Regions from separate parts of the Bacillus sp. ISL-46 genome, predicted to be linked through region 4. Evidence: riboswitches for the same ligand, from Rfam matches in the RefSeq annotation. Region 4 holds a riboswitch; each other region holds the start of a gene.
What was found. A riboswitch is a leader RNA that binds a small molecule or an ion and turns the genes downstream of it on or off. The one in region 4 is predicted to bind thiamine pyrophosphate.

Region 1 (3,145 bases), on a different contig from region 4:
AGTGGTTCGGGAAAGAGTTGTTAAATAATTATATGAAAAGTGTCAGTTCCCTTTTTGAGAACTGGCACTTTTTCACATCACGAAAAAGTTACAATTTTCGTCGCTGTTGATATTCTAACCCAAAAACCGCTGGATGTTATTGTGTATGACCCAACCGCTACCCCTCCAAAAAAAGGGGAAATTGCAAATAATCTTCAAATTCTCCTATTAGACAACTAATCTACTACTCATCTCAGCCTATAAATCCTTACAATCTGAGAAAGAAAATTATCCATTTTTGTTAATAGAGGTATTAAAATAGACTTTAATAAATTCGAAAGAGAGGCTCAATTTATGAAAAAGAAATTAATTTATAGTGGAATTGGAATTTTGTTAGTGTTCCTTTTATTACTTGGAACCTATAAGTTAATGAATTCTAGAACCTTCCAGTTATTTGGTGGACTAACCGACCAGGTGAAGACCGATCAAAAGGTAGTCGCATTGACCTTCGATGATGGACCAACAAAAAATGTAGAAAAAATTCTACCCTTGTTACAACAATACAATGTAAAAGCGACATTTTTTCTAATCGGTAATGAAATTGAAAAAAATCCTGAAGAAGCTAAAAAAATAGTAAGTGCAGGGCATCAAATTGGAAATCATACTTATTCCCATCAGCGGATGGTTTTTAAATCCCCTTCTTACATCAAGGAGGAAATGGAAAAAACTGATAAACTAATTCGAGAATCCGGTTATAAAGGTAAAATTGATTTCCGACCTCCGAATGGAAAAAAACTCGTAGGCTTGCCTTACTATTTATATAAGAATAATAGAGATACGATCACTTGGAGTCTTGAACCAGATACTTACTACACTTCTGCCACTGACAAAGTGAGTTATGTGAAAAAGAATGTAAAACCTGGTTCTATTATCTTGATTCACCCCATGTATGATGGTACTGGTGATGAACTAAATACTATTAAAGGAATATTGCAATCATTATCAAACGAGGGATATAAATTCATTACAGTTAATGAACTATTGAAATTGAAGAAGTAAGAACTCCACAGGGAGGGTGCTACATACTTGTCAGTTAACAGTTATATGGAGTTCCTTGTACCGTTATTTCTTTTTCATCGGTGTTGATCTATATATCACCCGCTGGTAGAACTTGTTCAAAATACATTAAAAAGGGCAGAAGAATCCACCGAAAAAGAAGTAAAACGATTGGTTGTTCATTCAATTAAAAAAACGCAAAAGGAATATCGAGTAGACGTTGCCGGCTTTGGAAACCGTTTAAGAATTGAACATCCGAAAGTATGGGAAAAGGTCAAAAAAGATTGGGATCAAACATACAGTGAGGTTCCAATTTACTACAACATAAAAATAACAATCAAAGATTATGGAGCGTCAGGTCACAAGTAAGCCTTCTTTTTTTAGAGTACAAAAAAGAATTATACTTCTTAAAACCCAAGCAAGAAGATATCTAACCTTTCTCTCTATCCTAGACATACTATCTAAAACGACTATATCACTTTAAATAATATTATGTATTTCATTTTAACCGATACTCATATATAATGTAACTTAATTGAATATAAATAACTAGGGGAGCCCAATAAGTTGGGCTGAGAAAGAAACACGATGAAGTTTCTTGACTCTTGGGACCTGATCTGGATCATACCAGCGTGGGGAAGTTAGAATAGACAATCTTTACTGCACCTCTACTTCTGCATACATATTAGCCGGGTCCAACCATTTATGGTCCCGGCTTTTTGATGTACTTTTATACGCTTTTCCACTTGTTATGTTCTATATCTCGTCCTTTATATTCAAAAAAAGGAGAGATTTATTATGTCAACGACTTCATTAAATGAACAAAATATTTCCATCATGTCTAGTTTTCCAGGAAGTAAAAAAGTATATGTAACAGGTTCGAGATCCGACATTAAAGTACCAATGCGTGAAATTGAGTTAAGCCCGACAACAGGTAACTTTGGTGAAGAGGAAAACCTTCCAGTACGCGTGTATGATACAAGCGGTCCTTATACGGATCTAAATTATTCTGTTGACATTTCAAAAGGTCTTCCTGCTATTCGAAGCACATGGATTCATGAACGATCAGATGTTGAAGAATATGAAGGTCGAGAAATTAAGCCTGTAGATAATGGGTATAAGGAAGAAAATGATCCTCGTGCCAATCATAACGTGTTTCCGGGTTTAAAGCGCAAACCATTACGTGCAAAAAAAGGGAAAAATGTCACACAGCTTCATTATGCAAAAAAGGGAATTATTACTCCTGAAATGGAATTTATCGCAATAAGGGAAAATATGAAACCTGAATTTGTGCGTGATGAAGTGGCAAAAGGTCGAGCGATTATTCCTTCTAATATCAATCATCCAGAGTCAGAACCTATGATAATAGGACGTAATTTTCATGTTAAAATTAATGCGAATATCGGTAACTCTGCTGTTTCATCATCCATCGAACAAGAGGTTGAAAAAATGACATGGGCGACACGCTGGGGTGCTGATAATATTATGGATCTATCAACAGGTAAAAACATTCATAAAACACGAGAATGGATTATTCGAAACTCAGCTGTTCCTGTCGGCACCGTCCCCATTTATCAAGCACTTGAAAAAGTAAATGGTGTTGCTGAAGATCTTACATGGGAGGTTTACCGTGATACCTTGATCGAACAAGCGGAGCAAGGTGTTGATTACTTCACAATTCATGCTGGTGTTCTTTTACGATATGTTCCATTAACGGCAAAACGGTTAACAGGTATTGTATCCCGCGGTGGATCAATCATGGCACAATGGTGTTTACACCACCATAAAGAAAGCTTTTTATATACTCACTTTGAAGAAATCTGCGAAATAATGAAATCGTATGATGTTGCATTCTCTTTAGGGGATGGTTTACGTCCTGGGTCAATTGCAGATGCGAATGATGAAGCGCAGTTTGCAGAATTAGAGACTCTTGGAGAGCTAACAAAAATTGCTTGGGAACATGATGTACAGGTAATGGTTGAAGGACCTGGACACGTACCTATGCACCTAATTAAAGAAAATATGGATAAACAACTAGAAGTGTGTCAGGAAGCACCATTCTACACACTTGGACCTCTTACGACTGATATAGCACCTGGTTATGATCACA
Region 2 (3,145 bases), on a different contig from region 4:
GCCAAATTCAATGCTATCTTCTGTTCTAGAAACGGGGGAATCTCAATTAGACCAAGAACAAGAAATCAATCATATTACCATTTTAACCAATCGGGTTCCGGTTGTTGTCAAAGGAAAGATTGTCGGTGCGATTGCTACCTTCCGAGAAAAAACCGAAATCAAGCAATTAGCTGAACAATTAACCGGTGCAAAGCTATATGCGGAAGCACTGAGAACCCAGTCACATGAATTCATGAATAAACTGCATGTAATATCAGGTTTAATTCATATGAAAGACTATCAAATGGTCTCGTCATATATTACCAAAATTGTCGATCACCAACAAACTGAAGTAGAATTTGTTGTCAGTCGTTTTAAAGATCCTGTTTTAGCAGGTTTTATTTTAGGAAAACTTAGCTTCGCTAGGGAAAATGGCTGTGAATTAATCATTGATGGGGAAGGAAGTCTACCTGAACCACAGCAGCAGGAATTAACCCATGAAGTGGTAACGATTCTTGGGAATTTAATCGATAATGCTTTAGATGCTGTTGCGGACCGTCCACATAAAAAAGTTACCTTAAGGTTTGACTTTTACGATGAAGTCCTAGCGTTGGAGGTCCATGATACCGGACAAGGAATCGATGAGGATGTAAGACATCACTTATTTATCAAAGGATATTCTACCAAGGGTGAAAATCGCGGAATCGGTTTATCATTGGTGCAGAGAAGCTTGGAAAAATTAAATGGACAGATAGAAATTCATTGCCAAAAAGGAAAAGGGACAACATTTATTGTTACTTTTCCTTATAAAAGCAAACAATAATAATGTTATGTTAACTGACACTTTTTCCTTTACATTCTAGTACCATAGGAATATTATGTAGTTAGTTAAATAAAGTATTAGATCTACTAGGGGTGCCCTGTAAACAGGCTGAGAGAAAATGGAGAAATTTTCAACCCTTCGGACCTGATCTGGGTAATACCAGCGTAGGAAAGTAGCCAAGTGAATGTTAATTATTTCTTTGACTAACTAACCAGGTCCATTATTGGATCTGTTTTTTTTATTTTAAAGGCTTTGTTAAATGTCATTTTTGATTTTAAAGCCTGCGTTGATTGGAGCGGAAGGCGAAGCGCCTGGAGCGGAAATCAACAGCCAAGTTTAACAGAGCCATTTTAAAAAAAGAAATGGGGAAATTAAGATGGAAAAAAATAGTTTGTATGAAACGTTGGAAGAAGTTAGAAAGGTTAACCCGCTGGTACATAATATTACCAATGTGGTTGTTACGAATTTTACGGCAAATGGGCTTCTTGCCCTTGGTGCCTCACCGGTTATGGCATATGCAGCTGAGGAAGTAGCAGATATGGCTAAGATTGCAAGTTCATTAGTATTAAACATTGGAACATTAAACCCACAGACAGTAGAATCGATGATCATTGCCGGAAAAGCGGCCAATGAATCCGGTGTTCCCGTCATATTTGACCCGGTTGGTGCAGGGGCTACCCGATATCGAACGGAAACTGCACAAAGAATTATGAGCGAGGTAAAAGTTTCTGTGATTAGAGGAAACGCAGCCGAAATTGCCAATGTGGTTGGTGAAGAATGGGAAATTAAGGGTGTTGATGCTGGGGATGCAAAAGGAAATATCATTGAACTAGCTATTGCTTCAGCACAAAAATTGAATTGTCTTGCCGTCATCACTGGAAAAGAGGATGTCGTTTCGGATGGGAAAACAACCTATGTCGTGTCAAATGGACATCCAATTTTAACGAAGGTGACAGGCACTGGCTGTTTATTAACCTCTGTGATTGGAGCGTTTGCAGGAGTGGAAAAGGACCTGCTTCAGGCTTCGGTGGCTGCTTTAACGTACTATGGTATCGCGGCAGAAAAGGCAGCGGCAAAAACTGTAGAAATGGGACCTGGAAGTTTCCAAATCGAATTCTTAAACCAATTAACTTTAGTTTCTTCCGAAGATATCATTTCACATGCTTCTGTTAAAAAATTCAATCGATAACTGGGGGTAATTTAAATGAAAAAAGCATTAACAATCGCTGGTTCTGATAGCGGCGGAGGAGCAGGAATTCAAGCGGATTTAAAGACATTTCAGGAATTAGAGGTTTTCGGGATGTCGGCATTAACTGCAGTAACGGCCCAAAATACTTTAGGAGTCCATGCTGTCTATCCAATGACAGCTGAGGCAGTCGTAAAACAGATCCAAGCGATCGGCGAAGATATCGGTACGGATGCGGTGAAAACAGGAATGCTTTTTAATGCTGAAATCATCGAGGCAGTCGCAGCACAGCTCAGAAATTATCAATGGCAAAATGTTGTTGTCGATCCTGTCATGATTGCAAAGGGTGGCGCTTCTTTGTTGCAAATGGAAGCCATTTCTGCCATGAAAAAATACTTATTGCCGCTAGCAACGGTAATCACCCCGAATATTCCAGAAGCGGAAGTACTAACGGGCATGTCGATTCTGACAGTGGAAGATAAACTGGAGTCTGCTAAAAGACTACTTGCGTTAGGCGTAAAAAATGTCGTGATTAAGGGCGGCCATGATGAAAATGAGTCTGAATCCACTGATTTATTATTTGATGGAAAGGAATTTTACTACTTTACCAGCAAGAGAATTCAGACAAAGAACACACATGGAACAGGTTGTACTTTTTCCGCAGTAATTACTGCTGAACTAGCAAAAGGGGAAACTCTTTATGAAGCAGTATGTAAAGCAAAGGATTTTATTCAGGCCGCAATTGAGAACCATTTGGAGATAGGGCAAGGACATGGTCCAACAAACCATTGGGCATATCGAAAAAGAAAAATTGCAAAGGAACTGGCTGAATTATGAAAAACTTACGAGCGGCTTTAAGTGTTTATTTTATCATGGGCAGCACCAACTGTTTAAAGGATCCAGCCGAAGTATTAAAAGAGGCAATTGCCGGTGGGATTACACTTTTTCAATATCGAGAAAAGGGTGACGGCGCGTTAACTGGAGCTGATAAATATGCACTTGCGAAAGAACTTCAAGCAATTTGCAGAGCACATCATATCCCTTTCATTGTTAATGACGATATCGAGTTGGCTGTGGCAATTGATGCGGACGGTGTACATATCGGACAAGAGGATGAATCGGTGTACGCAGTTCGGGAAAAGATTGGCGATAAGAGA
Region 3 (3,145 bases), on a different contig from region 4:
TATAAAAACGAATCGAGAGATCCTTACATCCCAGAAACATTTCCATTTACGTTTTCCCTTTTCCTTTTTTCCTTCATCAATTCATATTGTTCTAACACACCTGTTTTTGCGAGTGCGTCCACAACTACCTTCGCTAACAATCCACCGAGAATCATTCCGCTGATGATATGAATTCCTAATGTTGTAAAAAATACTTCCTTCGAGTAATAACCCAAACCGTTGGCGATTAAGTTATAAACCATGCTGCCAACCGCTGCAAAAGCTCCAGATAGCATTAAAGTAAATAGGTTGTAGCGTTTATATCCGAATATGGCGAATGCGATTTCTGAACCGATCCCTTGAAAGACACCTACTAAAAGGGCCGACAAACCAAAATGACTTCCTGTTAATAACTCTACTGCGGCCGCTGCAACCTCTGCAATAAGCGCTGCTCCCGGTTTACGGATAATATACGCGACGATTGGACTAGCAATCACCCAAATCCCAAACATAAAACCTGCACCCACCGGCCCGACAAGAGCGGAAATGGGAATCCACAGCGTCGACCATCCTAAATAGATCACTCCACATGCCACCGCTAGTATCACAGCAAGAACGACTTCTTTCATCTTCCAAGTCATCATTTCACTACCTCCATTTTCACAGGCCATTCTTCGAGTTTATAGGCCATATCCCAAAACATATATTCCAGCTGACAACTGATTAAGAAATGCTCCTTCATCTTTTCCTTTTCTCTCTCGGTTGCTAGCTTTGCCCACTCATCAAGACGGGCACAAAATTTAGTTGTAATCGAATCGGTACGATTTCCATAAAAACTGATCCAATCATAAAAGGGATGAGAGCGATCAGGATTAACCTCCGTTAATAATCTTTTCCCAATTTCCCAATACGTCCACGGACATGGTAATAACACAGCTAAAATTTCCCCTAATGTTCCTTCGTGCGCAACGGTAAGCATATGACGCGTGTAATGAAGGGACGAGGGAGATAACGGATATCCATGTAATACCTCGTAAGGAACACCTGCTACTTGACAAAAGTTATTATGCGGATGGATTTCACTGTTTAAGATAAAAGAAATCTGCGTATTAAACATATCCATATCTTCACGATTCTCACACTTCGAAACCGCAATTCCATAGATGCGAATAAACGAATTCAAATATTCAAAGTCCTGTTTAACATAATGAATCAATTGTTCTTTCTCTAGCTCACCTTTGGCGATTCCTTGCACAAAAGGATGTTCAAAAATCGCCTCGAAAATAGGATCTGCTTCTTTTCTTAATTCTGCTGAAAAACTCATAAATTTCTCCCCCTTATTGGTTTTAATGGAAAGTCTCTAGAAGGGGCGGCTGAATTTTCAAGCACGAAAAAACCGCCCCAAAAATGGAGCGGCTGAATAATTGTATCTATCCATACACGAACTCCACTTTCCTACGCTAGTATGAACTAGATCAGGTTCAAAGGGTCCAAGATAACTCCTGTCTCAGCCATAAAACGGCTCCCCTAGTGGTCTTCCTATTAATTTATCTTTCACTCTACACTCGCTGGTTAAAGTTGTCAATCAATTAATATCCAGCAAATGTCGTAAGTTTCCGGAAAATTATATAGATTCGCTGATAACTAGTGAAATTAGTTTACGGCAAAAAAAGGAGAAGTGCGCTAACACTTTCTCCCCTCTAACAACCTACCAATCTACGACAAATTTCGGGGCGTGACAGGCACATTACGCTTCCACCGTCTTCGCAATAATGGCTCCAACAACCAGCCCCCATACAGGTGCACTAATATGGAAAAATGATACTTGCGATAACGCGATGAGGAACGCAAATAGGGCACTTAAGCGATATTTATTTTCGGAGAAACCCAGCTGCAAACTAGAAAGAAGGACGCCGATTAGCGCAAACCCTGCTAGCATGGACACAAAAGCGTGGGGTAATGATTGAATAAACGGTACAATTTTCCAGGCGAATACTCCAAACAATAATGTCAAAACCCCTGATACCACCGCTGCCATATACCGCTTTGATTTTACCCCTGCATCCGAACTAGAACAGATGGCGGTCATCATGCCAGCAATATTTGCACTTTGCCCCCCGAAAAAACTGGCAATAATCGAAAACACTCCACTAAAAGAAACAATTTTTCGAATGGGGGGTTCAAAATCCGAGCTTTCTAGTGCGCCGATTCCAGGTGCCACATCATTACTTAGGATTAACATGGCCAGAGGCAGACCTAATGTGACCATCCCCATCCATGTAAATTCCGGCATTTGTATGGATGGTAGGAAAAAAGCAATCTCCTTAGATGAGCTATGTAGATCTTGGGTTAAAAACAAAGTAATAAAAGCGACAACCACTGCGACCATAACGGCCGGGATCCGTTTTGAGATTTTCGTACTGATAAAAAAACTAAGCAAGGCGAATCCGCCTACTAAGGGTAACGCCTTAACGTCTTGGACAAGCTGAGCAACATAATTGGTGACCAGGCCTGCCAGCATGGCTGCAATGACTTCTTTCGGAACCCATTTAATAATTTTAGTAAAAAGTCCTGACAACCCAATCAGCAAAATCAGCAGCCCTGACATCACATACCCGCCAATTAGCTGGGGATAAGTAAAATGTGCTGTCACTGTCGCTAAAAAAGCAACCCCTGAAATCGAGTGAGCTCCGGTAATGGGAATTCTAAATAACAGAGGCATTACAATCCCTAACACCCCTCCAAAAAAATAGACGGCAAACATCCAATTGATGGTTTGCTGATTAGAGAAATGCCCTGCTGTTGCTGCCTGCAGAATGATTAACGCTGGACCTGTCATGACTAAAGTACTAGAAATTAATCCAGAAGATACGTTTTGAGTCGTTAGATCTTGAAAAATTGATTTCCTTTTATTTTCACGTAATGATTCAATTGGTTGCTCTCTAACTAATCTATTTGGCTGCCCCATTTTTTCTCCTCATACCCTTCTTCATATAAACGACTTTTATTGTTAGTTTAGACAACCTTCTACAAAATGTATAGGACAAAGGCAATCTTCGACAACCGTTAATATAATTAAAAAACTCACTGGCAGCCCTTATCATAACAAAAGGGATGTGGAATAAACTAGAGGAAAAAATAGCTTAAAAAAGGAAAAAGGAGCGAA
Region 4 (3,145 bases):
AGGGACCAATATCATGGAGCAAGAGTGGAATTTGTCCGTCTGTTTGAAACTCCAACAAGCTACGCAGAAGCGAGAAGGGAGTGGATGGAGGAATGAGTAAGATTCCTGTATTAGAAATTTTTGGCCCAACCATCCAAGGAGAAGGAATGGTCATTGGTCAAAAGACAATGTTCGTTCGGACGGCCGGCTGTGATTATTCATGCAGCTGGTGTGATTCTGCCTTTACATGGGATGGCAGTGCCAAAGAGGATATTCAGCAAATGACCGCTGAAGAAATTTGGGATGAATTAAAAAGAGTCGGTGGGGACAATTTCTCGTTTGTGACGATCTCAGGGGGAAATCCGGCGCTGTTGAAAAACTTAGATGTGTTTATCGATTTATTAAAAGAAAAAGACATCAAAATTGGTACTGAAACACAAGGAAGCAGATGGCAGGACTGGTTCTTAAACGTCAATGAACTGACCATTTCACCTAAGCCGCCGAGCTCCAACATGGTAACCAATTTTGAAATATTAGATTCTATTTTTAAAAATTTAAACGACAATGATTTTAAACATCAAGTGAGTCTAAAAGTAGTAATCTTCGATGATGCGGATCTAGAGTATGCGAAAATGGTTCATAGCCGCTACGCAGATATTCCTTTTTATCTCCAGGTTGGGAACGATGATATTACGAATTTCAATAATAATGAATTGATTCAAAAACTACTGTTGAAATATGAGTGGTTAGTCAATTGTGTGGTTGCTGACCCTCAATTGAATGATGTAAAAGTATTACCACAATTGCATGCACTTCTTTGGGGAAATAAGCGGGGAGTGTAAGGACATGGACCATGAAGGACCATGGGGACGGTTCTACTGGCTTTTTTGGACAAGGAAAGAGATTAAAAAAGGCCAAAAGAACCGTCCCTGTGGGCATGTGGGCATTGAATAGATGAAGCTTATTGAATTTTTCTTAAGCCCTTCCCATCATGAATCTCTCGAATACCTTCCTCGCAAACCCCGTAAGAACGCCAAGAACAAGTTTCACAGACAACTTGAATATCGGCGGGGATGACATGTTCTAGGATACGGGACTCAATATCCTCCCATCTAAGAATTTGTCCGATTTTAAGGTTCATTTTGTCTAAAATAACGGCATCTCTTTCATAGATCTGGTCGTCTTGGCAATGGTATTCACCTGAATTAGGGAACTTTTCACACAACTGATCTGGCCCCTTTACAAGCAGAATCAACGTTTTTGGGTTGTTTCTCAAGGTTTGATGCAAAACCGTCATATTTTCCACGTATTCTTGGGAATAGCCCATTCCCCGATAGCCTAGAAGGCAAAAAAGATGATGTCCTCGAAGCTTATACATTATTCTCCCCCAGTTTGTTTACTCCCTTTTGATTTTAAAAGTAAACTATAATTGTTATTTGGTTAACATCTATAGGGTTTATTCTACCATAAATAAGAAAAACATTTGACATTTCTACCTGAAGTGTTAACATTATCCATGCAGGGAAATCATTACATGACAATTAAATAAATGACGCAAATCCGCTAGAGGTGCCTTTTTAAAGGGCTGAGATTGAAGTACTACTTCGGGACTCTATGAACCTGATCTGGGTAATACCAGCGTAGGGAAGTGGGAAACGGGATATTTGAAGAACGTATGTTTTATTTCGAATTTTCGACCACTTTCTTACCTTAAGAAAGTGGTTTTTTGTTTTTCACTTTATGCCTTCGATCTTCGGAATCTGCTTAAAAGGGGGGACGGGTATTTCAACTAGTGTAAAAGATAAAGAGTTACATATAATCTCCAATGGGAAAATGCCGATCGAACGTTTACGTGAAATTGTAAGCGAAATTCATCCATATATAACAGCGATTCATTTGCGGGAAAAACAAAAAACAGCACAGGAACTTTTCCAAGCCGTCCACTTGTTAACAAACGAAAACATCCCACTATCAAAGATTATCATTAATGATCGAGTCGATGTTGCCTGCGTTACAAGGGCTAAAGGAGTTCAATTAGCCTTCCATAGTTTAGATGCAGCGATTGTGAAAGAAAATTTTCCTCAGCTTTTGCTCGGGAACTCCATCCACTCCTACGAGGAAGGACAAAAAGCAAAAGAAAATGGTGCTGATTACGTGCTATATGGCCATGTCTTTCCTTCGCAATCAAAACCGGGTAAGACCCCAAAAGGACTAGAGGAATTAGCAAGGCTCTCCCAATTAGACATCCCAGTTATTGCGATTGGCGGGATCACACCTGAAAATACGGGGCAGGTACTTCAAGCAGGATCAAAAGGAATCGCAGTCATGTCAGGAGTTTTAGATGCTCCCGATCCATTAGCAGCAGTTAAGGCTTACCTAAATGTATTATATGGAGATGAACAAAGTGGAAAATTCATTTGATGTGGCCATTATCGGAGGAGGAATTATCGGGTCCTCGATTGCCTATCAGCTTGCAAAAAGGGGAAGAAAAGTCGTCGTGATTGAGAAGGGACGAGTGGCTTGCCAAGCGTCCAGTGCGGCTGCCGGAATGCTGGCAGCACAAGCAGAGCTGGAACAAGACGGTCCCTTATTCCAGCTGGCTTTAAAAAGTCAAGCGATGTTTTCAACGCTCTCAAGTGAGTTATTTGAATATACAGGAATTGATATTGAGTATGTGAATAAAGGCATGGTGAAAATTGCCGAAACAGAAGAAATAGCGCTCGAGGTAAAAAAACAGGTCACCTTCCAAAAAAAATGGGATCCAACCATTACCTGGCTCGATGCAATGGAAGTACGTGTGCTGGAACCATCTCTTTCACCAAGTGTAGCAGGAGGGATGTATCTCCCTCATGATGGTCATGTACAACCAGCAAAGTTAACACAAGCCTTTGCAAAAGCCGCGGAACATTTTGGTGCCAAAATATGTGAAGAGACGGAGGTTCTGTCTTTTGTCTATGAAAACGGTCAGGTTAAAGGGGTAAACACCAGCAACGGTGTCATCCATTGTGAACAGGTGGTTGTTGCCACGGGAGCTTGGGCGGCGAAATTAATGCAAGAATCAGGAATCGATATTCCTGTGTATCCAGTTAAAGGAGAATGCTTTTCGATTAGAACAGAAAAGCCGATCATTAACTCGACCATTTTCTCCGACAAACGTTGTTATTTA

Region 1: another riboswitch for thiamine pyrophosphate. It lies ahead of thiC (phosphomethylpyrimidine synthase ThiC); the one in region 4 lies ahead of J7E67_RS28930 (thiamine phosphate synthase).
Region 2: another riboswitch for thiamine pyrophosphate. It lies ahead of thiM (hydroxyethylthiazole kinase); the one in region 4 lies ahead of J7E67_RS28930 (thiamine phosphate synthase).
Region 3: another riboswitch for thiamine pyrophosphate. It lies ahead of tenA (thiaminase II); the one in region 4 lies ahead of J7E67_RS28930 (thiamine phosphate synthase).

Annotation. Positions count from the first base shown of each region.
Region 1 covers NZ_JAGGQR010000065.1:18,155-21,299, forward strand. The annotation lists gene J7E67_RS26275 (hypothetical protein) at 1-24, shown strand, start outside; gene J7E67_RS26280 (polysaccharide deacetylase family protein) at 334-1,038, shown strand; partial or broken gene J7E67_RS26285 (Ger(x)C family spore germination C-terminal domain-containing protein) at 1,165-1,404, shown strand; TPP riboswitch at 1,577-1,691, shown strand; gene thiC (phosphomethylpyrimidine synthase ThiC) at 1,834-3,145, shown strand, end outside.
Region 2 covers NZ_JAGGQR010000010.1:92,956-96,100, reverse strand. The annotation lists gene dcuS (DcuS/MalK family sensor histidine kinase) at 1-802, shown strand, start outside; TPP riboswitch at 881-990, shown strand; gene thiM (hydroxyethylthiazole kinase) at 1,179-1,991, shown strand; gene thiD (bifunctional hydroxymethylpyrimidine kinase/phosphomethylpyrimidine kinase) at 2,007-2,825, shown strand; gene thiE (thiamine phosphate synthase) at 2,822-3,145, shown strand, end outside.
Region 3 covers NZ_JAGGQR010000001.1:19,220-22,364, reverse strand. The annotation lists gene J7E67_RS00095 (ABC transporter ATP-binding protein) at 1-46, opposite strand, end outside; gene J7E67_RS00090 (ECF transporter S component) at 24-620, opposite strand; gene tenA (thiaminase II) at 620-1,303, opposite strand; TPP riboswitch at 1,415-1,518, opposite strand; gene J7E67_RS00080 (benzoate/H(+) symporter BenE family transporter) at 1,727-2,947, opposite strand.
Region 4 covers NZ_JAGGQR010000091.1:18,480-21,624, reverse strand. The annotation lists gene queD (6-carboxytetrahydropterin synthase QueD) at 1-96, shown strand, start outside; gene queE (7-carboxy-7-deazaguanine synthase QueE) at 93-821, shown strand; gene J7E67_RS28935 (DUF1284 domain-containing protein) at 941-1,357, opposite strand; TPP riboswitch at 1,535-1,643, shown strand; gene J7E67_RS28930 (thiamine phosphate synthase) at 1,720-2,400, shown strand; gene thiO (glycine oxidase ThiO) at 2,375-3,145, shown strand, end outside.